One region of the Microbacterium immunditiarum genome, then DNA from elsewhere that is predicted to be linked to it. Evidence: predicted binding sites of a transcription regulator. Region 1 holds the regulator's gene; the other holds the start of a gene.
The links. The regulator HspR, encoded in region 1, represses chaperone genes until heat shock. The targets are predictions, from matches to a motif close to AAGTTGAGTCNNNNNGACTCAACTT.
Positions count from the first base shown of each region.

Region 1 (10,926 bases):
CGCGTCCGGCGTGCGGTCCCGGCCGATCCCCGAGTCTCGGATGCCGCGCACTGGCAGCGCCGGCTGGACGAGCTCGCGCGCCTGCACGGCGTGGTCGGCGCTCAGTTCGGGATCGTCGAGCTCGACGACGACGGCGACGTGCTCGCGACGACGCGCGCGGCATCCGGCGTGCTCGACGCGAGCACCGGACAGCCCGCGACGCTCGACTCCGTGTTCCAGATCGGCTCCATCACCAAGGTGTGGACGGCGATCCTCGTCATGCAGCTCGTCGACGAGGGGCTCCTCGACCTCGACGCACCCGTGCGCAGCGTCCTGCCCGACTTCACGACCGCCGACCCCGAGTCGTCCGAGCGCATCACCGTGCGGCACCTGCTCACCCACACGAGCGGCATGGACGGCGACCTCTTCACGAACACCGGACGCGGCGACGACTGCGTCGAGCGGTACGTGGCATCGCTGTCGACCGCGGCGCAGATCACGCCGGTCGGCGAGCGCTTCTCGTACTGCAACTCGGGCTTCGTGCTCGCCGGCCGCATCGTCGAGGCCCTGCGCGACACGACGTGGGACGAGGCGCTGCGTCGCTGGATCATCGAGCCGCTCGGCCTGACGCAGACCGTGACGCTGCTCGACGATGTGCCGCGCTTCGCTACGGCGACCGGCCACACCGGCGCCGGCGCGCTCGCGGCGCCCGTCCCCGTGTGGCCGATCACGCGGTCGATGGGCCCCGCCGGACTCATCGACGCGAGTGTGGGCGACCTGCTCACGTTCGCGGCGGCGGCGATGCGCGGCGGGGTCGCCCCCAACGGCACGCGCATCCTGTCGGAGGCCGCCCACCACGCGATGCTCGAGGAGCAGGTGAGCCTGCGCGATGCCGTGACCTCCACCGCCGCGTGGAGCCTCGGCTGGTTCCTGCAGGACTGGAACGGACGGACCGTCTACGGCCACGACGGCGGCACGATCGGCCAGCGCGCGTACCTCCGGATCCTTCCCGGCGCCCGCACCGCGATCGCGCTGCTCACGACCGGCGGCCACGCGGACGGGCTCTACCACGACCTGTTCGCCGAGGCGGCGCAGCTCGTCGACGGAACGGTGATCGCGGATCCTCTCGCGGCGGGCGATCGCGGCGGCGACGCGCCCCTCGGCGAGTACCGCACCGCCGGCACGCACGTCCTGGTGGCGCAGAAGGAGTCCGGCTTCCAGCTGGAGGTGACGCCCCTGACCGACCTTCTGCGCACGGGCGAGGCGCCGCCGGCCACGCTCATCGACCTCGTGCCGTCCGACGTGGACGGCGTGTGGGCGTTCACGACGCCCGACCTCGCGGGGTGGTCGCAGTTCCGCCCCGTGCCGGGCGGCGCGTACATGGGCTACCGCTTCCTCCCGGCAGTGGCGCCGTCATGACCGTGACCCTCGAGCAGGGGCGCCTCGTGGCGACCGCGCGCGACGACGCCGCCCGACTCGCCGAGGCCGCCGGTGCGGACATCCGTCTCCTCTCGTCGCCCGACGAGATGGTCGACGCATCCGCGCTGTTCGCGCGCGTCTGGCGGGTGGACGTCGATCGCTCGCACGTCAACCCCGGGCTCCTCGTGGCGCTCGCGCACAGCGACAACTACGTCGCGGGCGCGTTCCGCGGCGGCCGCCTCATCGGCGCGAGCGTCGGGTTCTTCCACCCGCCGGCGGAATCCGCGCTCCACTCGCACATCACGGGCGTCGACGCCGCGGTCGCGGGTCGCGGCGTCGGGCGCGCGCTCAAGTTCCACCAGCGGGCGTGGGCACTCGAGCACGGAGCGCGCCGCATGACGTGGACCTTCGACCCGCTCGTCGCACGCAACGCGTACTTCAACGTCCAGACGCTCGCAGCGCGCGGCATCCGCTATCTCTCCGACTTCTACGGCGTCATGAGCGACGGCGTGAACGCCGGTCAGGAGAGCGACCGGATGCTCATCGAGTGGACCCTCGACGACGAGCCGGCGTCGGGCGAGGTCGACACCGGTGCGCCACCGGTTCTCGTCGTGGCGGACGACCGGCCCGCGGCGCTGCCGCTGCCGGCGGATGCCGCGGCGGTGCGCGTCGACATCCCGCGCGACATCGAGGGGCTGCGGACGCGCGATCCGGATGCGGCGCGCCTGTGGCGCCTCGCGCTCCGGGGCGCGCTGAGCCCGCTCATGGCCGGCGGCTGGCGGCTGGTCGGCGTCTCACGGGAGGGGTCGTACCACCTGGAGCGACCGCTCTGACGAGGCGGCGGATGCGCCGCCGGATCACTCCTCTTCGGGGGGCAGCGCGACCCCGGGCCGCGGCCGCCACAGCACGATGTCGGTCGCGCGACGCACGCGCGTTCCGTGGCGCAGGCGCACGACCGCGCCGGTCGGGCCGGCGGCGAACACGCGCGCGCCGGGGCGGTTCTCGAGCTCGGCGCGCACGCGCTGCTCGAGCTCGCTGACCTGGCGATGGAGCACGCGCACGCGCTCCTCGAGCTCGAGGATGCGCGCGATCGCGGGGAGGCTCATGCCGTCACCCGACAGCCGCGCCACTTGGCGCAGCTGCTCGACGTGACGGAGCGAGTACCGGCGGGACCCGCCCTGCGTGCGAGCGGGCACGACGAGGCCCAGCCGGTCGTACTGCCGAAGAGTCTGCGGATGCAGCCCCGACAGTTCGGCGGCGACGGCGATCGAGAGGATCGGCGCCTCTTCGTCGATCTCGTCGTGCTCACCCATCGCTTCTCACCACCGTCCGCCGCACATCAGCCCTTGGCCTTCGCCATCAGGTCCGTCCGCGGGTTCTCCTTCGGCTCGAGGTCGTGGAAGCGCTCGAGCGCTTCGCGTGCCCGGTCGTCGAGGTGCGACGGCACGACCACCTGGACCTCTGCGAGGAGGTCGCCCGTGCCCTTCTGCGTCTGCACGCCGCGGCCCTTCACCCGCAGCACACGGCCGGACGGCGTGCCGGGCGCGACACGCAGCTTCACGGGGTCACCGCCGAGCGTGGGAACCTCGATCGTCGCGCCGAGCGCCGCCTCGGTGAACGTGACCGGGACGGTCACGCGCAGATTGAGGCCGTCGCGCGTGAAGACCGGATGCGGGCGCACCGTCACGAGCACCACGATGTCGCCGTTCTCGCCGCCGTCCGGCGACGGGCGGCCGCGGCCGCGCAGCCGGATGCGCTGACCGTCGGCGACGCCGGCCGGGATCTTCACCTTGAACGGCTTGCCGTCCTCGCCCTGGAGCGTGATCGTCTCGCCCCTCGTGGCGGTGATGAAGTCGATCGTCGTGCGCGCCGTGACGTCGGCACCGCGCGTCGGCCCGCCGTAGCCGCGGAAGCCCCCGCTCGGCTGGCCGAAGCGACCCGAGCCGAAGCCGCCGGTGGGCTGCTGGTTGAACATCGAGAAGATGTCGTCGAAGTCCCCGGTCTCGTAGCGCGCACCTCGACCCTGGCCGAACATCGAGAACACGTCCTCGAATCCGCCCGCGCCCTGGCCGCCCGCGGTGAACCGCGCGCCCGAGCCCATCGCACGGATCTGGTCGTATTCGGTGCGCTGCTCGGGGTCGGAGAGCACCGAGTAGGCCTCGCTGATCTCCTTGAACTTCGCCTCGGCCGCCGCGTCACCCTGGTTGCTGTCGGGGTGGTACTTGCGCGCGAGCTTGCGATAGGTCTTCTTCAGATCCGCGTCGGACACTTCCTTGGACACGCCGAGCGTCTTGTAGAAGTCCTTGTCGAACCAGTCCTGGCTGGCCATGGGCTATGCCTGGCCCCCCGAGCTCGCCTCAGGATCAGCCGGCACTGCCACGACGACCTTCGCGGGGCGCAACTCGACCGTGCCGAGGCGGTAGCCCACCTCGACCACCTCGAGCACCGTCGGCTCGCTCGTGCCGGGCGTCGGCGCCTGGAAGATCGCCTCGTGCTGCTGCGGGTCGAACGGCTCGCCGGCCTCGCCGTAGGCGGCGAGCCCCATGCGCGCGGCAACGCCGCGGACCTTCTCGGCGATCACGGAGAAGGCCGAGCCCTCCTCGAGGTCGCCGTGCTTCTCGGCGCGGTCGAGGTCGTCGAGGACGGGCAGCAGCCCCTTCGCGACCGAGCCCTTCGCACGCTCGATCTCGACCTCGCGCTGCTCCTCGGTGCGCCGCCGGTAGTTCGCGTACTCCGCCTGCAGGCGCTTGAGGTCGTTCAGCAGCTGCGACTCCAGGTCTGCGATCACGGCGTCCTCGGCCGCGGCATCCGCATTCTGGGGCGCACCCAGGATGTCGTCGACCGTGAGCTCGTCGTGCGCCTCGGCCTGGGCCGAGGCATCCGCTCCGTCCTGCGGGACGGGGCCGGAGGCCTGAGCCTCCGACCCCTCCTCGTCCGGACGGACCTCTTCGCCGTCGGGCCCTCCGGGCCCGGGATTCGCGTTTCGGTCCTTGTCAGCCATGGTTACTTCTTCTCGTCCTCGTCGTCGACGACCTCGGCGTCGATCACGTCCTCCTCGGGGTTCGGCACGTTGCCGCCACCGGGCTCGTTAGCCGCCGGGTCGGGGTTCTGACCGGCCGCCTGGCCGGCCTGGTAGATCGCCTCGCCGAGCTGCGACTGGGACTGCGACAGCTTGTCGTACGCGGTCTTGACCGCGTCGTCGTCGTCGCCCGCGAGAGCCGCCTTGAGCGCGTCGACGTCGCCCTGGACCGAGTTCTTGACCTCTTCGGGAAGCTTGTCCTCGTTCTCCTTGATCAGCTTCTCGATCGAGTACGTGAGCGTCTCGGCCTGGTTGCGCGTCTCGGCGGACTCGCGGCGCTTCTTGTCCTCCGCCGCGTGCTCCTCGGCCTCGCGCACCATGCGCTCGATGTCGTCCTTCGGCAGTGACGAGCCGCCGGTGATCGTCATCGACTGCTCCTTGCCCGTGCCCTTGTCCTTGGCGGACACGTGCACGATGCCGTTCGCGTCGATGTCGAACGTGACCTCGATCTGCGGGATGCCGCGCGGCGCCGGCGCGATGCCGGTCAGCTCGAACGTGCCGAGCGGCTTGTTGTCGCGCGTGAACTCGCGCTCGCCCTGGAAGACCTGGATGGCGACCGACGGCTGGTTGTCGTCGGCGGTCGTGAAGGTCTCGCTGCGCTTGGTCGGGATGGCGGTGTTGCGCTCGATGAGCTTCGTCATGATGCCGCCCTTGGTCTCGATGCCGAGGCTCAGGGGGGTCACGTCGATCAGCAGCACGTCCTTGCGCTCGCCCTTGAGGACGCCCGCCTGCAGGGCCGCGCCCACGGCGACGACCTCGTCGGGGTTGACGCCCTTGTTGGGCTCCTTGCCGCCGGTCTCCTGCTTGACGAGCTCGCTCACGGCGGGCATGCGGGTCGAGCCGCCGACGAGCACGACGTGGTCGATGTCGCCCAGCTTGATGCCGGCCTCGCGGATGACGTCCTCGAACGGCTTCTTGGTGCGGTCGAGGAGGTCCTTCGTCAGGTCCTCGAACTTGGCGCGCGTGATCGTCTCGCTCAGCGACACGGGACCTGACTCGGTCAGCGACAGGTACGGGAGGTTGATGCTCGTCGACGTCGAGCTCGAGAGCTCCTTCTTCGCCTGCTCGGCGGCCTCCTTGAGGCGCTGCAGTGCGATCTTGTCGCTCGAGACGTCGACACCCGTCGTGTCCTTGAACTGCTTCATGAGGTAGTCGACGAGGCGCTGGTCCCAGTCGTCGCCGCCAAGGCGGTTGTCGCCGGCGGTCGCGCGCACCTGGATCGTGGAGAAGTCGTCGTCCTTGCCCACCTCGAGGAGCGAGACGTCGAAGGTTCCGCCACCGAGGTCGAAGACAAGGATGAGCTCGTCCTCCTTGCCCTTGTCGAGGCCGTACGCGAGGGCGGCGGCGGTGGGCTCGTTGATGATGCGCAGAACGTTCAGGCCCGCGATCTCACCGGCCTCCTTCGTGGCCTGGCGCTCGGCGTCGTTGAAGTACGCCGGAACGGTGATGACGGCATCCGTCACCGCGTCGCCCAGGTACTGCTCGGCGTCCCGCTTGAGCTTCTGGAGGATGCGCGCCGAGATCTCCTGCGGCGTGTAGCTCTTGCCGTCGATCGGCTGGGTCTTCCAGTCGGTGCCCATGTGGCGCTTGACGGACGTGATGGTGCGGTCGACGTTCGTGACGGCCTGACGCTTCGCGGTCTCGCCGACGAGCACCTCGCCGTCCTTTGTGAAGGCGACAACGGACGGGGTCGTGCGGAAGCCCTCGGCGTTCGCGATGACCTTGGGCTCGCCGCCCTCGAGGACGCTCACGACGGAGTTCGTCGTTCCGAGGTCGATTCCAACAGCACGTGCCATGTGTTTCTTCTCTCTTTCATGGCGGACCCGTCGAAGAGGGCGGACCCGGGTTGGTTCTGCGTGAAAGTCTTGGGGGCCGGATGCTCGATCTCACGTGACGCACGATCTTGAGCCGACCAGACTCAAGCGTACTGCCTGCGGAAATCGGAGTCAAGAAAGTTGAGTCCGCGTGACTCAACTTTGAATCTTGGCACCTCGCCGATCGCGCGTGGCCGGCTGCCGCTGCCACCGCGTAGCCTGAGCGGGCGGTGCAACGACGCACCGCGGCATCCGTCTCGCCCACCCGCCGAGTCGGTGCACCCGCCGTTCACCGAAGGACCCTAGCGTGACGCACATGGAACCCGATCCGTCCGCCGCCCAGCCCGAACCGCAGCGCCCCGCCGACCTCCCGGCGACCGCCAACACGCTCGCGCTCGCCGCGTACGGCGAGGTGTTCGAGAACGCGGGCTCCGAGAAGCCGGTTCCGCGCAAGCAGGTCATCTCGTGGGCGCTGTGGGACTGGGCGGCGCAGCCCTTCAACTCGGTGCTGCTGACGTTCGTGTTCGCATCGCTCTACCTCGTGTCGGCGAGCTTCCTCCCGCCCGAGCTCGCCGCGCTCGCCGACGACGACCCCGCGAAGGAGCGTGCGCTCGCCGACCTTTCGAGCGGTTACGGCCTCGTGACCACGCTCGCGGGCATCGTGATCCTGCTGCTCGCGCCCGTCCTCGGGCAGACCGCCGACCGGTCGGGCCGCAAGAAGCGCTGGCTCATCGTGTTCACGGTGCTGCTCGCGCTCGTGCAGTTCGCGCTGTTCTTCGCGCAGGCCGACCCCGCCTACTTCTGGTACGGGGCGATCGTGCTGGCGCTCGGCGCGGTCGTGTCCGAGATCGCGGGCGTGAACTACAACGCCATGCTCGTGCAGGTGTCGACGCCGAAGACGATCGGGCGCGTGAGCGGCCTGGGCTGGGGTCTCGGGTACATCGGCGGAATCGTCGCGCTCACGCTCGTCGTGGTGCTCACCCAGCTCGACTGGTTCGGGATGGACACGTCCAACGGCATGGCGTACCGAGTCATCGCTGTCGGATGCGCCGTGTGGACGATCGTGTTCGCGCTGCCCCTCTTCTTCAACGTCCCCGAGGCGCCACCCGCGATGAAGAGCCCCAGGGTCGGCTTCTTCCGGTCGTACGTCGTGCTCGTGAAGGACATCGTGGCTCTGTTCCGGGTGCACCGGCCGACGTTCTGGTTCCTGCTCGCGAGCGCCGTGTACCGCGACGGCCTCGCGGGGGTCTTCGCGTTCGGCGGCATCCTCGCGGCGATCTCGTTCCGCTTCACGAGCAACGAGGTGCTCATCTTCGCGATCGCAGCGAACGTGGTGGCCGGTGTCTCGACGATCTTCGCGGGGCGCGCCGACGATCGGTTCGGGGCGCGCAACGTGATCGTGTTCGCCCTGACCGGCCTCGTCGCGATGGCCGTCCTCCTCTTCCTGCTGCACGACACCGGCAAGCTCGTGTTCTGGATCGGCGGCCTCGTGCTGTCCGCCTTCGTCGGTCCCGCTCAGGCGGCGAGCCGGTCGCTGCTCGCGCGCGTCACGCCCGAGGGCATGCAGGGCGAGATCTTCGGCCTGTACGCGACGACCGGTCGCGTCGCGAGCTTCCTCGCGCCGGCGATGTGGACGCTCTTCATCGCCGCGTTCGGCGCGACGATCTGGGGCGTTCTCGGCATCGCGATCGTGCTGGCGATCGGCCTCGTGCTGCTGCTGCTCGTGCGGTTCCCGTCGCACACGCAGCCCCCGCGCGACGGCACCGCGGGCTGAGGTCAGCCCGGCCAGGCGTCGGCGAGCTTCGTCAAGAGGCGCGCGAGCTCGACGCGCTCGGCCTCGGTGAAGTCCGCGAGGGCGGCGTCGACCGCGTCGCGCCGCTCGCCGCGGAACCCCCGCACGAGCGAACGCCCGGCGTCGGTGAGCGCGACCCGAGTGCGGCGCGCGTCGTCGGGGTCGGCCTCGCGGCGGACGACACCCAGCTCGACGCCCTGCTGCACGAGTCGTGACGCGCGCGGCTGGTCCACGCCGATCGCCTCGGCGATCTCGCTGACCGACAGAGGGGCGGATGCCGCGTCCAGCGCCTCGAGCAGCCGCAGCCGCGCGGGCCCGCCGACGCGTGCGCCCCATGCCCAGGGTGGTCCGCCGAACCCGTGGGGCCCGCCGTGCGGGCCGCCGCGCCCGTGGGGACCGCCGTGCATCCACGGAGGGCCGTGCCGGCCGCGGTGTCCGTGGTGCGAGTCGTGATCGTGCGCGTCGGGGCGCGGCATCCGTCTTCCCCGCAGAGTCGCCAGGGCAGCGGCGATCGCGTCAGCGGGGTCTTGGGCAGGATTCGGCACGATCCCAATTTACATGCAACTTGACATGCATTCGGAATGCATGTCAAGCTACAAGTACATGTCGATTGACATACATCCCTCCGGCCGGGTGCGCGCCGGAAGACTCCATCGCCGCTCCCGCGGCACGCGAAAGGACCGCACACATGCACTCCGACGACTTCGAAAACCATGACCACGCCGACTCGCACGACGAGGCGAACGGCACCCCCACTCAGCGACGACCGCTCGGCTACTGGCTGCGCGTCGTCGACGACCTGCTCACCCGCCGGTTCGCGGAGGCCTTCGCGAACGAAGGCGTCACGCGGCGCGACTGGATGACGCTCAACGCACTGTCCGGCGACGTCGACGCCCCCGGGCTGGCCGATCGCCTCGCCCGCAAGGGCAAGCACCTCCGTCGCCTCGAGGAGCGCGGCTGGATCGAGGAGCAGGGCGACGGCTCGTGGGCGCTCACCGACGAGGGCCGGGCCGCCAAGGAACGGCTCGGCGCGATCGTCGACGAGCTCCGCGCACGCGTCTCGGGCGCTGTCTCTCCCGAGGACTTCGCCACGACGATGGCCTCGATCGAGGCGATCGCCCGAGAGCTCGGCTGGGACGAGCAGGCCTGGGCCGAGCGCGGCCGCGGCTTCGGCCGGCGCGGCCGGCGCCGCGGGCGCTTCGGCGGGTTCGGGCCGGGCTTCGGCGGCGGCTTCGGCTCCGGGTTCCGTCACGGTTTCGGCCCGGCGTTCGGCCCCGGCCACGCACACGCATGGCACGAGCACGGATGCCGCGGCGCCCACGGCCACGCGCACGGCGCGCACGAGCACGGGCACGGCCGCACCGAGCACGCGTACGAGCGCGGCTTCGACGCGGGGTACGCGCGCGGCCGTGAGGAGCGGATCGCCTGAGCATCCGTCGCCGCATTTCCCATGCGAGGGGCACCGGGACCGACCGGTGCCCCTCGTCATGTTCGGTCTTCGATACATCCGTGTAACCGAAGCGACCCCGCTGTTCGGATACCCTCGCTTCGGGCGTCTGCGCGCCCGTGCGACCGGGGGGTCGTCGCGCACACATGCTCGACCCGGAAGGCCTCTGTGACGATCCCCCTCGCCGAGAGACGACGCGCCGCGCGGCACGGACGTGCCGTCGCGTACTGGGCGGCGATGATCGCCCTCTTCCTCTCGCTGTGGGTGGGGATCTCCGTCAGTCCACCGGCGTGGGTCTACTACCCCGCCCTCTTCCTGCATCTGGCCGCAGTCGTCGTGGGGCTCGGATCGGCCGTGATGCTCGAGGTCACGGGCCTGCTGTGGATGGCGCGGCGCTCGACGCTCGGCGACCTGCGTCGCGTCGAGCGGACGGTCAGCGGGCTCGCGTGGCTCGGCATCGGCGGGCTGTTCGCGACGGGAGCCTTCCTCCAGCCGGACCTGTCCGACCCCCTGACCGTCATCAAGATGCTGGCAGTGCTCGTCGCCGCCATGAACGGCGTCGCCATCACAAAGCTCAACGCCGAGCTCTCCCGTCTGCCCGGGACGGTGCGGTACACGGCGCTGCCGCGGAACCTGCGCTTGTGGTGTCTGTGGAGTGCGCTCGTCTCGCAGGCCGCGTGGTGGACGGCGGTCATCGTGGGGATGCTCAACACAGCCTCGAACTGATCTCCTCGCGCGCGGGAGCCGCTTGACGGTAGGCTTTGCGCAACGCCGGCCCCCGAACCGGCCCAGGTGTGCCCCCCGACCTGAGGTGACCCGCCCATGCGCGAACTCATCCGCGGCGGCCTCTGCGCCGCGCGTGCCCTGCTTCGCCGCGCCCGGGCGGCGGGGCCGCTGGAGCTTTCGTAGTGAGCGGCCGGATCCCCTCGGCGATCGAGGAGCGGCGCATGCGACGCCGCCGCCGTCGCCGCCGGTTCGTGCTGTGGACGACCGTGACCGGCATCGTTGTGCTCGTGGGAGCCATCGGAGCCGTCTCGACGATGATCGTCTCGGCGATCGCCGCCCCTTCCGACGAGGTGGCCGCCGCGACGCCCGACCCCACGCCGACGCCCACGCGCGAGCTGATCGTCTTCCCCGACGACGAGCCCGCTGCGACGGCCGGCGCGGAACCGTGCGCAGTCGTGCGGGTGCTGGCATCGTTCGAGAACGCCCACATGGTCGAGAACCTCGCCGCCGCCTACAACAGCCAGCCGCGCAACGTGGCGGGGTCGTGCGTGACGGTCGAGGCGAGCAAAGACAAGTCGGGCGGTGCGGCGGATGCCGTGGCATCCGGCTTCGCCTCGCTCGCCGACGACCAGAAGCCCACCGTGTGGCTGCCCGACTCGTCGACGTGGGT
Region 1 is NZ_JACCBV010000001.1:444,307-455,232, forward strand. It holds gene BJ991_RS02020 (serine hydrolase) at 1-1,398, shown strand, start outside; gene BJ991_RS02025 (GNAT family N-acetyltransferase) at 1,395-2,231, shown strand; gene BJ991_RS02030 (heat shock protein transcriptional repressor HspR) at 2,256-2,711, opposite strand; gene BJ991_RS02035 (DnaJ C-terminal domain-containing protein) at 2,738-3,727, opposite strand; gene BJ991_RS02040 (nucleotide exchange factor GrpE) at 3,731-4,399, opposite strand; gene dnaK (molecular chaperone DnaK) at 4,402-6,273, opposite strand; gene BJ991_RS02050 (MFS transporter) at 6,608-8,065, shown strand; gene BJ991_RS02055 (MarR family winged helix-turn-helix transcriptional regulator) at 8,068-8,559, opposite strand; gene BJ991_RS02060 (MarR family winged helix-turn-helix transcriptional regulator) at 8,772-9,512, shown strand; gene BJ991_RS02065 (hypothetical protein) at 9,699-10,256, shown strand; gene BJ991_RS02070 (vWA domain-containing protein) at 10,478-10,926, shown strand, end outside.

Region 2 (10,926 bases), 1.4 Mb from region 1:
CCTCGCACAGGGCGGTCAGAGCGCCGATGTGCTCAAGCCCGTCAGCCGCCTCGCTCTCAAGCGGCTCGTCAAGCTCAGCAAGGGCTCGTTCACGCAGGAGATGGTCGACCAGCTCGTCGCTCGCGCCGCATCCGGTGACGCCCCCGCAGACGCCCCCGCGGCATCCGCTGCCGATGAGGACGATCACGCGGACGCCGCGCCCACTCCTGCGACGGAGTGGGCCGAGCGCATCGACGCCGGCCGCTTCGCGGGAAAGACCGTCATCGTGACCGGAGCGGGCTCCGGCATCGGGCGCGCGACGGCGTCGCGCGTCGCGCGCGAGGGAGGGCGTGTCATCGCTGTCGACATGTCGCCGGAGCGCCTCGCCGAGTTCGCGGCGGAGCACCCGGGCGCCGACATCGTCAGCGTCGCCGCCGACATCACCGACGACGCGAAGGTCGCCGAGATCGTCGCCGCGGCGGGCGAACGGATCGATGGCCTCGCGAATGTGGCCGGCATCATGGACGACATGACCCCGCTCGGCGAGGTCACCGACGCGGTGTGGAAGCGCGTGTTCGCCGTGAACGTCGACGGCACCATGAAGCTCACGCGCGCGGTCATCCCGGCGATGCTCGCTCGCGGCGCCGGCTCGATCGTGAACACGGCGTCCGAGGCCGCGCTGCGCGGATCAGCCGCCGGCGTCGCCTACACGGCGTCGAAGAACGCGGTCGTCGGCATCACCAAGTCGACGGCGTTCATGTACGGGCCGAGCGGCCTGCGGGTCAACGCCGTCGCGCCAGGTGCGACGATCACGAACATCGAGGCGACGTTCGCGTCGGCGCTCGGTGCGCAGCGCGTGCGTCAGGCGATGACGATCCTGCCGGACGCCGCCGAAGCCGAGGCGGTCGCAGCCTCGATCACGTTCCTCCTGAGCGACGACGGCGTCAACATCAACGGCGTCGTGCTCGCGAGCGACGGTGGGTGGTCGGCCGCCTGAGCGGCCCGCTCACCCCTTCATCCTGGCCCTCCCGGAATGCCCGACCCGACGGGCCCGGGAGGGTCAGCTCCCTCTCGGCAGCTCCTGCAGCGTCCAGCGATTCCCGTCGGGGTCGGCGAACGTCACGAAGCGGCCCCACGCCTGCTCGTCGACGCCGTCGGCCTCCACGTCGAGGCTGCGCAGATGCGCGAGCGCCTCATCGGCGTCGGGCACGACGACCTGGATCGTGTTCTGCCGCCCCGGTTCGAGGTCGAGGCCGAGTCCCTCGCCGATCGCGATCGAGCACGCGGAGCCGGGCGGTGTCAGCTGCACGAAACGCACCTCATCGGACACCCGGTGATCGTGGTCGGGATGGAACCCGATCTTGACGTAGAAGTCCTTCGCGCGCTCGACATCCGTCACCGGAACGTGGATGAGCTCGATCTTCCAGTCCATCGCCGCTGCCCCCTCGCCTCGCGGGAAGCGAACCTTCCCGATGTCGCGACGCTACGCCGGGGTTCCGACGTTGCCGACCCTCGCGGTTCCGTCGGGGGCGGGATCGGGATCGCCGGTGAACCGTTCCACGAGTTCGGCGGGACACGCCGCGAGCGCAGCCGCGCGACCTGCCACCGCGGACAGCGTGTCGAGCGTCGCCAGCGCGGAGGCGGGGTCACCGGCGTCGTGGTGTGCGCCGGCGAGACGCGCGAGTGCCGCCGCGTGTCTCGCGTGGTCGTTCGCCGCCGTCGCGATGTCGACGGCCCCGCGCAGCAGGGCGATCCGGGAGTCAGCGGCCGGCTCGCGTCGCGCTCGCAGGAGGAGCCCGCGGCTCACGCAGCGGAGGTCGCCGAGATGGCGGAAGGTGTCCACCAGGTCGACGAGGTCGATGTCGTCGTCCGCGCCCGCCCCGAGCGTCGCCAACGCGAGCCGCGCGTGAGCGAGCTCGTGCTCGTTGCCGATGCGCTCGGCGTACGACAGGCACTCGGTCGCCCACGCGGCGGCGCGGGTCGGGTCCCAGCCGCTCTCGGCGGCCGTGAGCGCCATCATGAAGCGCACGTTGTGCACGTGCGTGTCGTCTCCGGCGCGCGAGTACGCGTCGACCGCGGACTCGAAGGCCTCGAGCGCGTCTTCGAGGGACGTGTCGTCGTCATCGCGGAGCGCCAGCGTGCGTAGCGCGATGCCGCGGCACTGGCGCACCGCTCCGACGTCCCACGCGTCACCTGCCCGCAGGGCGAGCGTCTCTGCGAGGTCGAGGTGCTCCAGCGCGGCGCGCGGATCGGGGCCGTACGCCCCGGCCAGGCCCGCGAGCTGGTGGGCCGCCCGGCGCCCCCGGTCGTCCTGGGCGATGCCGAGTGCGCGCTCGGCCAACGCGGCGACCGGCTCGACGTCGTAGAAGGCGAGGGCGCTGCCGAGCAGCAGCAGCTCCTGGGGACCCATCTGAGACACGAGCCTCTCGTCGTGGGCCGCCGCGGACAGTGCCGCGACGCTGTCGACATCCGATCCGTACTGCTCGACGCCCACCGCGAGCGAGGTCGCCAGCGATACGGCGAGCGCGTCGGGGACCTCGAGCGACCAGCGCAGCGCGGCGTTGACCTCGGGGCACAGCATCGCGGACTGGGCGAGAGCCGCGGGGCTCGCGTCGGTGCGGGCGCGCGCGGCGACGCGTGCGGCGACGGCCTCGATGTGCGCGGCGTGGCGCGCGTGCACATCCTGCACGATCTGGGGGTCCGTGCGATCCAGCACGAACTCGCGCAGCACCGCGAGCAGGCGCCATCGCGCCGGGCCGCCTGGTGCGGCGACGACGAGCGAACGGTCGAGCAGCCTCATGATGATGCCCTCGACGCCTGTGTGCGTCACCGCGACCGCGAGGTCGATGTCGAACGTGCGGGGCAGCGCCGCCAGGCGGCGCAGCACGTCCTGCTCGTCGGGGCTGAGCAGATCCCATGACCACTCGAACGCCGTCGCGAGGCTGCGGTGCCGGCCCTCCGGATACGCCCGGTCGAGTGTCGCGAAGTCGCGGTCGAGCCGCGCCGCGAGGTCCTCGAGGGGAAGGTGCCGAGCGGCGGATGCGGCGAGCTCAAGCGCGAGCGGAAGGCCGTCGAGGCGCTCGGCGATGTGGTGCGCGAGCTCGACCTCGCCCGCTTCGATCGTCCCGCCACCCGTCCTGATCCGGTCGATGAGCAGAGCCGTCGCCGGCGCGTCGACGCCGTCGGTCGCGAGCGGCGAGAGCTGCATGACGATCTCGTCGGCTCCGCCCAGCGGAGTGCGCGAGGTCGCGAGCACCGCGAGGCCGGGGACGCGGGCGAGCAGGCCGGCCACGGCTTCGCCGGTCGCGGATGCCACGTGGTCGGCGTTGTCGAGCACGAGCAGGTGGTCCTGCGACGACAGCGCCACCGCGAGCGCGTCGGACGGATCGCGTGAGCGCGCCGGTTCGAGGCCGAGTGTGCGCGCGATGCGCGTCACGACGTCCGATGGTGTCGCGTGCTCGAGTTCGACGACGACGGGCACGCGAGGGGTCTGGCTCCGCGCGTGCTCGAGGGCGAGGCGGGTCTTGCCGACCCCACCCGGCCCGACGATCGTGACATGGCGGCGCGCGGCGAAGAGCTCCCGCAGTCGAGCGAGGTCACGCCCGCGGCCGCGCAGCGCGTTGCCGGGTGTGCGGATCGCCGAGTCGCGATCCGACCGGGCCGCCGCGATGAGATCCGCGCGGCTCTCGGCGTCGAGCTTGCGTCGCAGGCTCGCGATGTGGCTCTCGACCGTGCGCACGGAGATGAACAGCTCCGAGGCGATCTCGGGGTTGCTCAGTCGTCGCTCCACCGCGGCGAGCACCGCGCGTTCGCGCGGCGTCAGCGTCGGGCCGTGCACGCGGGTCAGTGTACTCACGCGTCGCCCGGAAGGAGGCGCCCGCGTCCGCCGGCGTTCACGGCCGCGGCCGGTCGGAGCGCGGCATCCGCCTCACCCTCACCTCCGCGGCGCGGTCCGCGCGCGCGGCCGAGGCCGAGTTCGCGGATGCGCCGGCGGTGCTCGAGCTCGCGCGTCAGCCCCTGCTGCTCCAGCAGGAACAGGGCCAGAGGATCGTATGCGGACATCGGGTCCGCCTCCTTCCGAGCGGTTCGACGGCGGTCGTCAGCGCACCGTCGCGGTGAAGATCAGGTACTCCCACTCCATTGCGTGGTCCGAGATCGCGGCGTCGCCGAGCGCGGTCAGCGCCGAGTCGAGAGCCGCCGTGCGCTCGGCGTCGTCGGCGTTGCGGTTGCAGACCGCGATCGTGGGTCCGTAGTGCGACGCGAAGTACGCGCGGAACTCCTCGCCGGTCGCGAAGCGATCGACGCGCACCGTCTCGCGCGTCGCGCGGATGTCGGTGATCCGGTCGCCGAACAGGTCGCGGACGTGCTGCTCATCGCCCCAGAGCGGAGCCGGCTGGGCACCCGCGGGAAGCGGGGCGTTGAACGGCTTCATCGCGGCGAACATGCGCCCGATGAACCCGGTCGGCGTCCAGCTCAGCACGCCGATGCGCCCACCAGGGCGCGTGACCCGCACGAGCTCGGCGGCCGCGCGCTCGTGGTGCGGTGCGAACATGACGCCGATGCACGACATCGCGACGTCGAACGCGTCGTCGTCGAAGGGCAGTGCCTCGGCGTCGGCCGGCACCCATTCGAGCGTCGCCCTCGCCTCCTGTGCGTTGCGGTGTCCGGCTCCGAAGAGCTCCGGAGTCAGGTCGCTCGCCGTCACGATGGCACCGCGCAGCGCGGCCGGGATCGCGGCGTTGCCCGTTCCGGCCGCCACGTCGAGCACGCGGTCACCGCGTCGCACGTCGACCGCTTGGACGAGCCGCGGCCCGAGCGGCCAGATGAGGTCGGATGCCAGGGCGGGGTAGTCGCCCGAAGCCCACATGGCGCGGTGCTTGGCCTTGAGCGCCTTGTCCTCGTCGTCGATCGCGATGGTGTGCAGATCGGTCATGTCCTTCTCCTTCGTCTCGGTGGACGCCGTCCAGCGTCCTCGCCGGCGGAACGTCGCGCATCCGTGCGCCACACGGAAATCGGCACCGAGAAGTCACGCACGCGAGACGGACGAGGCCGGTTCGGGCCGATCTGATACGAGACACCGGGAATACGAGTGCCGTCACCGCGTTGAACTTGATACGTATCTGCTCAAGTTTGTAAACTTGACAGGCAACGACTCAAGTTCAGCAGGAGACCAATTCATGCCTGAAGACACCACTCCCACCGGCGGCTCGTTCGACGAGTTCCTCGCGCGGTACCTCGCCGGTGAGCGGGCGCGCGCTGAGCGGTCGATCGACCTCAGCCGCTTCCTGAGTGCTCGCACGCAGGAGATGCTGCAGCGCGCCGGCCAGTACGCGCTCGCGCGCGGCCAGCGTGAGCTCGATGCTCTGCACGTGCTGCGCGTGATCGTGGGGGAGTCTCCCGCACGCGACGCCGTCGAGCGCATCGGCGCCGACCCGCGGGCGATCGCTCGCGCGGCCGACGACCGCCTTCCCGCCGCGGGACCGGCGGCCGACGTCGACGGCGCCGTCGTGACCCCGTCGGTGCAGCGCGCGCTGTTCCACGCGTTCCAGGTCGCGCGCTCGTCCGGCTCGACCTATGTCGACCCCGAGCACCTCTTCTTCGCTCTCGTCCTCGCGCAGGACACTCCGGCCGGTCGCGTGCTGGCCGACGCCGGCGTGACGGCCGAGGCGCTCACACAGGGCGTGCGCGAAACGGTGACGCCGAACGGCGTGCCGGCCCCCGCCTCCGACGACGAGGATGCGGCATCCGAGACGCCGATGCTCGACACGTACGGCACCGACCTCACGGCGCTCGCCGAGGCGGGCGAGCTCGACCCGGTCATCGGGCGCGCCGACGAGATCGAGCAGACGATCGAGATCCTCAGCCGCCGCACCAAGAACAACCCGGTGCTGATCGGCGAGGCCGGTGTCGGCAAGACCGCGATCGTCGAGGGCCTGGCGGCTGCGATCGTGGCGGATGCCGTGCCCGAGCAGCTCCGCGGCAAGCGCGTCGTCACCCTCGACCTGGCCGCGATGCTCTCCGGCACGCGGTACCGCGGCGACTTCGAGGAGCGCCTGACCAAGACCATGGACGAGATCGCGTCGCTGAAGGGCGACCTGATCGTGTTCCTCGACGAGGTGCACACCGTCGTCGGTGCGGGTGCGGGCGGTGACGGCGCGATGGACGCGGGCAACATCCTCAAGCCCCGCCTCGCGCGCCGCGAGCTGCACCTCGTCGGCGCGACGACTCTCAAGGAGTACCGCGTGATCGAGAAGGATCCCGCGCTCGAGCGCCGCTTCCAGCCTGTGAAGGTGGGCGAGCCCTCGATCGAGGACGCGGTGCTGATCCTGCGCGGGCTGAAGCCCGCCTACGAGGAGCACCACGCGGTGACCTACACCGACGAGGCGCTGCGCGCCGCCGTCGAGCTGAGCGAGCGGTACCTCACCGAGCGCGTGCTGCCCGACAAGGCGATCGACCTGATCGACCAGGCGGGCGCCCGGCTCCGGCTGCGGCTCGGCGCGAAGGTCGACGTGTCGGCGCTCATGGAGCGCCTCGCGACGCTGGAGGCCGACAAGAACGCGGCCGTCTCCGCCGAGCACTACGAGGAGGCCTCGCGCATCCGCGACGAGATCGCGGCAGTGCAGGCCAAGATCGAAGAGGCGACGGCGAACGCCGGCGGCGCACTCGAGGCCGTCGTCGACGAGCCCGAGATCGCTGCCGTGATCAGCCGTGCGACGGGCATCCCCGTGAACCGTCTCACCGAGACCGAGCGCGAGCGCCTCGCGACCCTCGAGTCCGAGCTGCACGAGCGTGTCATCGGTCAGGACGAGGCGGTCGCCGCCGTCGCGAAGGCAGTGCGCCGCAATCGCACGGGCATGGGCGACGCGCGTCGCCCCGTCGGATCGTTCCTGTTCCTCGGCCCCACGGGCGTCGGCAAGACCGAGCTGGCGAAGGCCCTCGCGGCCTCGCTGTTCGACGACGAGGGCGCTGTCATCCGCTTCGACATGAGCGAGTTCGGCGAGCGTCACACCGTGTCGCGCCTGGTCGGCGCCCCTCCGGGGTACGTCGGCTACGACGAGGCCGGGCAGCTCACCGAGCGCGTGCGGCGCAACCCGTACTCGATCGTGCTGTTCGACGAGATCGAGAAGGCGCACCCGGATGTCTTCAACCTGCTCCTGCAGGTGCTCGACGACGGGCGCCTCACCGACGGTCAGGGTCGCACGGTCGACTTCCGCAACACCGTCGTGGTCATGACCTCCAACCTCGGCAGCGAGTTCCTGGCGTCGCGCTCCGGCGCGATCGGATTCGTCGCCGACGGCGGCGGTGAGACCGGGTTCGGCTCCGAGAAGGACCTGCGCGACCGCGTGTTCGCGAAGCTGCGCGAGGCGATGCGTCCCGAGTTCCTCAACCGCATCGACGAGATCGTGCTGTTCCGCAAGCTCGACCGCGAGCAGCTGCGCGAGATCGTCAGCCTGATGATCGGTGCGACGGCGGCACGCCTGGCGCGCCGTGAGGTGACGATCGAGCTGACGGATGCCGCGGTGGACTGGCTCGCCGAGCACGGGTACGAGCCCGAGTACGGCGCTCGCCCGCTGCGTCGCCTGATCCAGCGCGAGGTCGACGACCGCGTGGCCGACCTGTTCGTGACGGGCGCGCTCGTCGACGGCGGGTCCGTGACGGTAGACGTCTCCGGCGACCAGCTGGTCGTGGCGGCGAACGTCGCCGTGCCGCAGGCCGCCTGATGTGATCAAGTCCGCTCGCAGCGGGACGAGGCCGCCGCCCACTCGGGTGGCGGCCTCGTCGCATCCGTGTCTTTCGTGCACATCGAGCAGGAATCGAGAAGTGCCGGATGCCGCCCCGCGCGTAGCGTCGCCGGTATGAACACGACGGACACCATGACCATCACCTCCATCGACGCGATCACGCTCGAAGCGGACGACCCTCAGGCCGCCGCGGCCTTCTACCGCGACGCGTTCCGCCTCGACTCGCAGGTGCGCACGCGCCCGGCGGACTCGCCGACCAGCGGGTTCCGCGGCTACACCCTGTCGCTCGTCGCGTCGCAGCCGGCGAACGTCCAGGCGCTGTTCGGCGCCGCGGTCGCGGCCGGCGCGACTGTCGTCAAGCCGACCGAGAAGTCGCTGTGGGGCTTCGGCGGAGTCGTTCAGGCGCCCGACGGGGCGATCTGGAATCTCGCGAGCTCGGCGAAGAAGGATGCCGGACCGGCGACCCGCGAATTCGAGGACATCGTGCTGCTGCTCGGCGTCGACGACGTCGCGGCGAGCAAGAAGTTCTACACGGCGCGCGGGCTCTCCGTCGCGAAGGGATTCGGAACCTACGTCGACTTCGCCACACCCGCGAGCCCCATCGGGCTCGGTCTCTACAAGCGGCGCGCACTCGCGAAATCCGTCGCACTGGACGCCGAGGGAACGGGCTCCCACCGTCTGCTGATCCACTCCGACGGCGGCACGTTCACCGATCCGGACGGGTTCGATTGGGCGCCGTCCGCCCGCTGAGCCCGCGCGCGACCCATCTGGCGGCGCCCGCGGCATCCGGGGCATGCTCGAAGCATGCCTGAAGCCCTCGTCTCGATCGGCGTCGCCGCGGCCCTCGGTCCCGATGCGATCGCCGCGGTCGCCCCCGCCGTCGAATCCGCCGGATTCCACGCCCTGTGGGTCAATGACACGCCGGGCGCGGACTCGCTCGCCGCTCTCGCCGCCGCCGCCGCGGTCACCGACCGGCTCACGCTCGCGACGGGCGTCGTGCCGATGGACCGTCGCCCGCCCGAGTCGATCGCCGACGCGGTGCGGGCGCTCCCGCAGGATCGGCTCGTGCTCGGGGTCGGGTCCGGGGGCGCCCGGTCCGGGGCGCTCGCGCTCATGCGCGATGCGGTCGGGAGACTGCGCGAAGTCACGTCGGCGCGCCTGCTCATCGGGGCGCTGGGACCACGGATGCGCCGCCTCGGCGCGGCGGAGGCCGATGGTGTGCTCTTGAGCTGGCTCACTCCGGAGGCCGCGACGGCCCAGGCGGGCGAGGCGCGGGGTGTGGGGGTCGACGCACACGTCGCGCTGTACGTCCGCGCGGCGCTCGACTCCGAGGCGGTGCAGCGGCTGGAGGAGGAGGCGGGCCGCTACGGCGCGATCCCGCAATACAAGGCGAACTTCGAGCGACTCGGCATCACAGCGGGCGCGACCGTCCTGCGTCCCGATGACTTCGGGGGAGGCATCCGCGGATACCAATCGGCCGTGGACGAAGTCGTGCTGCGCGCGGTCGTCCCGGAAGACGACGTCGACGCCTACACGCGGTTCATCGAGACGGCGGCGTCGAGGGTCTGACGCGGGGTCGCGTGAACCGGCCGGTGTGCGGAGGCCGGCGCGATCCGGTACGACGGCAGGCCGCGGCGCCGGATGAGCCACTCGGCGACGATCAGATTGGGGATCCACGCCAAGAACGGCACCACGCCGTACGCGTTGTCGAACGCCGCCCCGAAGTCGAAGCCATCCGGCCCGGCGAACGGGATCTGCGCGAAGATGAGCGCGAACAGCCAGAGCCGCAGCGTCACCGCGCTGTAGGTGACGGCGAAGGTGCGCATCATCCACGCCCGGTGGTTGTCGACGTCGCCGCGTCTGATCGCTCGGTACGCGCGCCATCCGGCATACAGCCACACGACTCCGAGCCCGCCGAAGCCGAAGAGGCCCACGAGCCCCGCGGAATTGAACGGGGCGATGACGAGGGCCCCGACCGCGCCGACCGCCAGGCCCACGAGCGCGACTCGACCGATCCAGCGGTGCGCCTTCGGAGTGCGCTCGCGCAGCATCCGCCAGAACTGCAGCGGCATCAGCGCGAGCGCGACGCCCCCGCCGACGATGTGCGCGTAGAACCCCGCGACGACGACCGGGGCCTGGGTCGCATAGTGGTCCGCGAGACCGCCGGTGCCTCCGTCCGCCTCCGCGAGAACGGGGAGTGCGGCCGTGAGGTACGGGATGACGGCGTACGCGACGACGGCGAGCGACGACAGCAGCACCCAGGTCCATCCGATGCGGGTGCCGAGTCGACCGACTTCCGGTGAAGCGCCGCTCGACGCCCGTCCGTTCGCGGTCGCCACCCCTTTGTGCTGGCTCATGCGCTCAAGCTAGGGCCGCGGGTGCCTTGCGGGCGATGCCGCCAGCCCCCCGACTCGGCCGGGGGCTGGCCCCCGGTTCGCGGGTTCGCAGCCGGTCGGCGACGGCACGCGCGGTGGAGCGCGTGAACGTCGGCGGTCCGAGGCAGAGTGTACGCATGACCTGCGTCGGCGCGATCTTCAGCCCCTACCCGAACCCGCCCGAGGCGTTCCGCGCGGCGGTCGAGGCCGCCGAGGAGGCAGGCGTTCCCGAGTTGTGGATCTGGGAGGATTGCTTCCGCCAATCGGCGTTCGCGACCGCATCCGCCGCTCTCGCGTGGACCGAGCGGCTGCGCATCGGCATCGGCATCGCACCCATGCCGCTGCGAAACGTCGCGGCGACCGCGATGGAGATCGCGTCGATCGAGCGCATGTTCCCGGGGCGTCTGCTGCCGGGCGTGGGGCACGGCGTGCTGCCGTGGATGGCGCAGGTCGGCGCACGCGCGGCGTCGCCGCTCACGCTCATGCGCGAGTACGTGCCGGCGCTGCGCTCACTGCTGGCCGGGGAGGAGGTCAGTGTCGATGGGCAGTACGTGAAGCTCGACCACGTGCGCCTCGACTGGCCGCCCGTGGCCGGGCCGCGCGTGTACTGCGCCGCGGAGGGGCCCAAGACGCTTCGGCTCGCAGGCGAGGTCGCCGGCGGGGTGCTCCTCAACAGCGGGTACGCGCCCGACGCGCTCGCGCGATCGGTCGAGACCGTGCGCGACGGGCACGCCGGGGCGGGGCGCACGGATCAGCTCGACGTCGCGGCGTATGTGGTCGCGGCATTCGGACCGGATGCCGCCGCACGCGCCGCTGCCGGGGTGGACGAC
Region 2 is NZ_JACCBV010000001.1:1,889,206-1,900,131, forward strand. It holds gene BJ991_RS08710 (SDR family NAD(P)-dependent oxidoreductase) at 1-976, shown strand, start outside; gene BJ991_RS08715 (VOC family protein) at 1,040-1,411, opposite strand; gene BJ991_RS08720 (LuxR C-terminal-related transcriptional regulator) at 1,463-3,817, opposite strand; gene BJ991_RS08725 (hypothetical protein) at 3,832-4,041, opposite strand; gene BJ991_RS08730 (class I SAM-dependent methyltransferase) at 4,079-4,912, opposite strand; gene BJ991_RS08735 (ATP-dependent Clp protease ATP-binding subunit) at 5,157-7,700, shown strand; gene BJ991_RS08740 (VOC family protein) at 7,836-8,471, shown strand; gene BJ991_RS08745 (LLM class flavin-dependent oxidoreductase) at 8,526-9,290, shown strand; gene BJ991_RS08750 (DUF2306 domain-containing protein) at 9,251-10,078, opposite strand; gene BJ991_RS08755 (LLM class flavin-dependent oxidoreductase) at 10,234-10,926, shown strand, end outside.
Region 2: a site for HspR is predicted at 5,115-5,139, ahead of BJ991_RS08735 (ATP-dependent Clp protease ATP-binding subunit). Genes of this name have one in related genera too.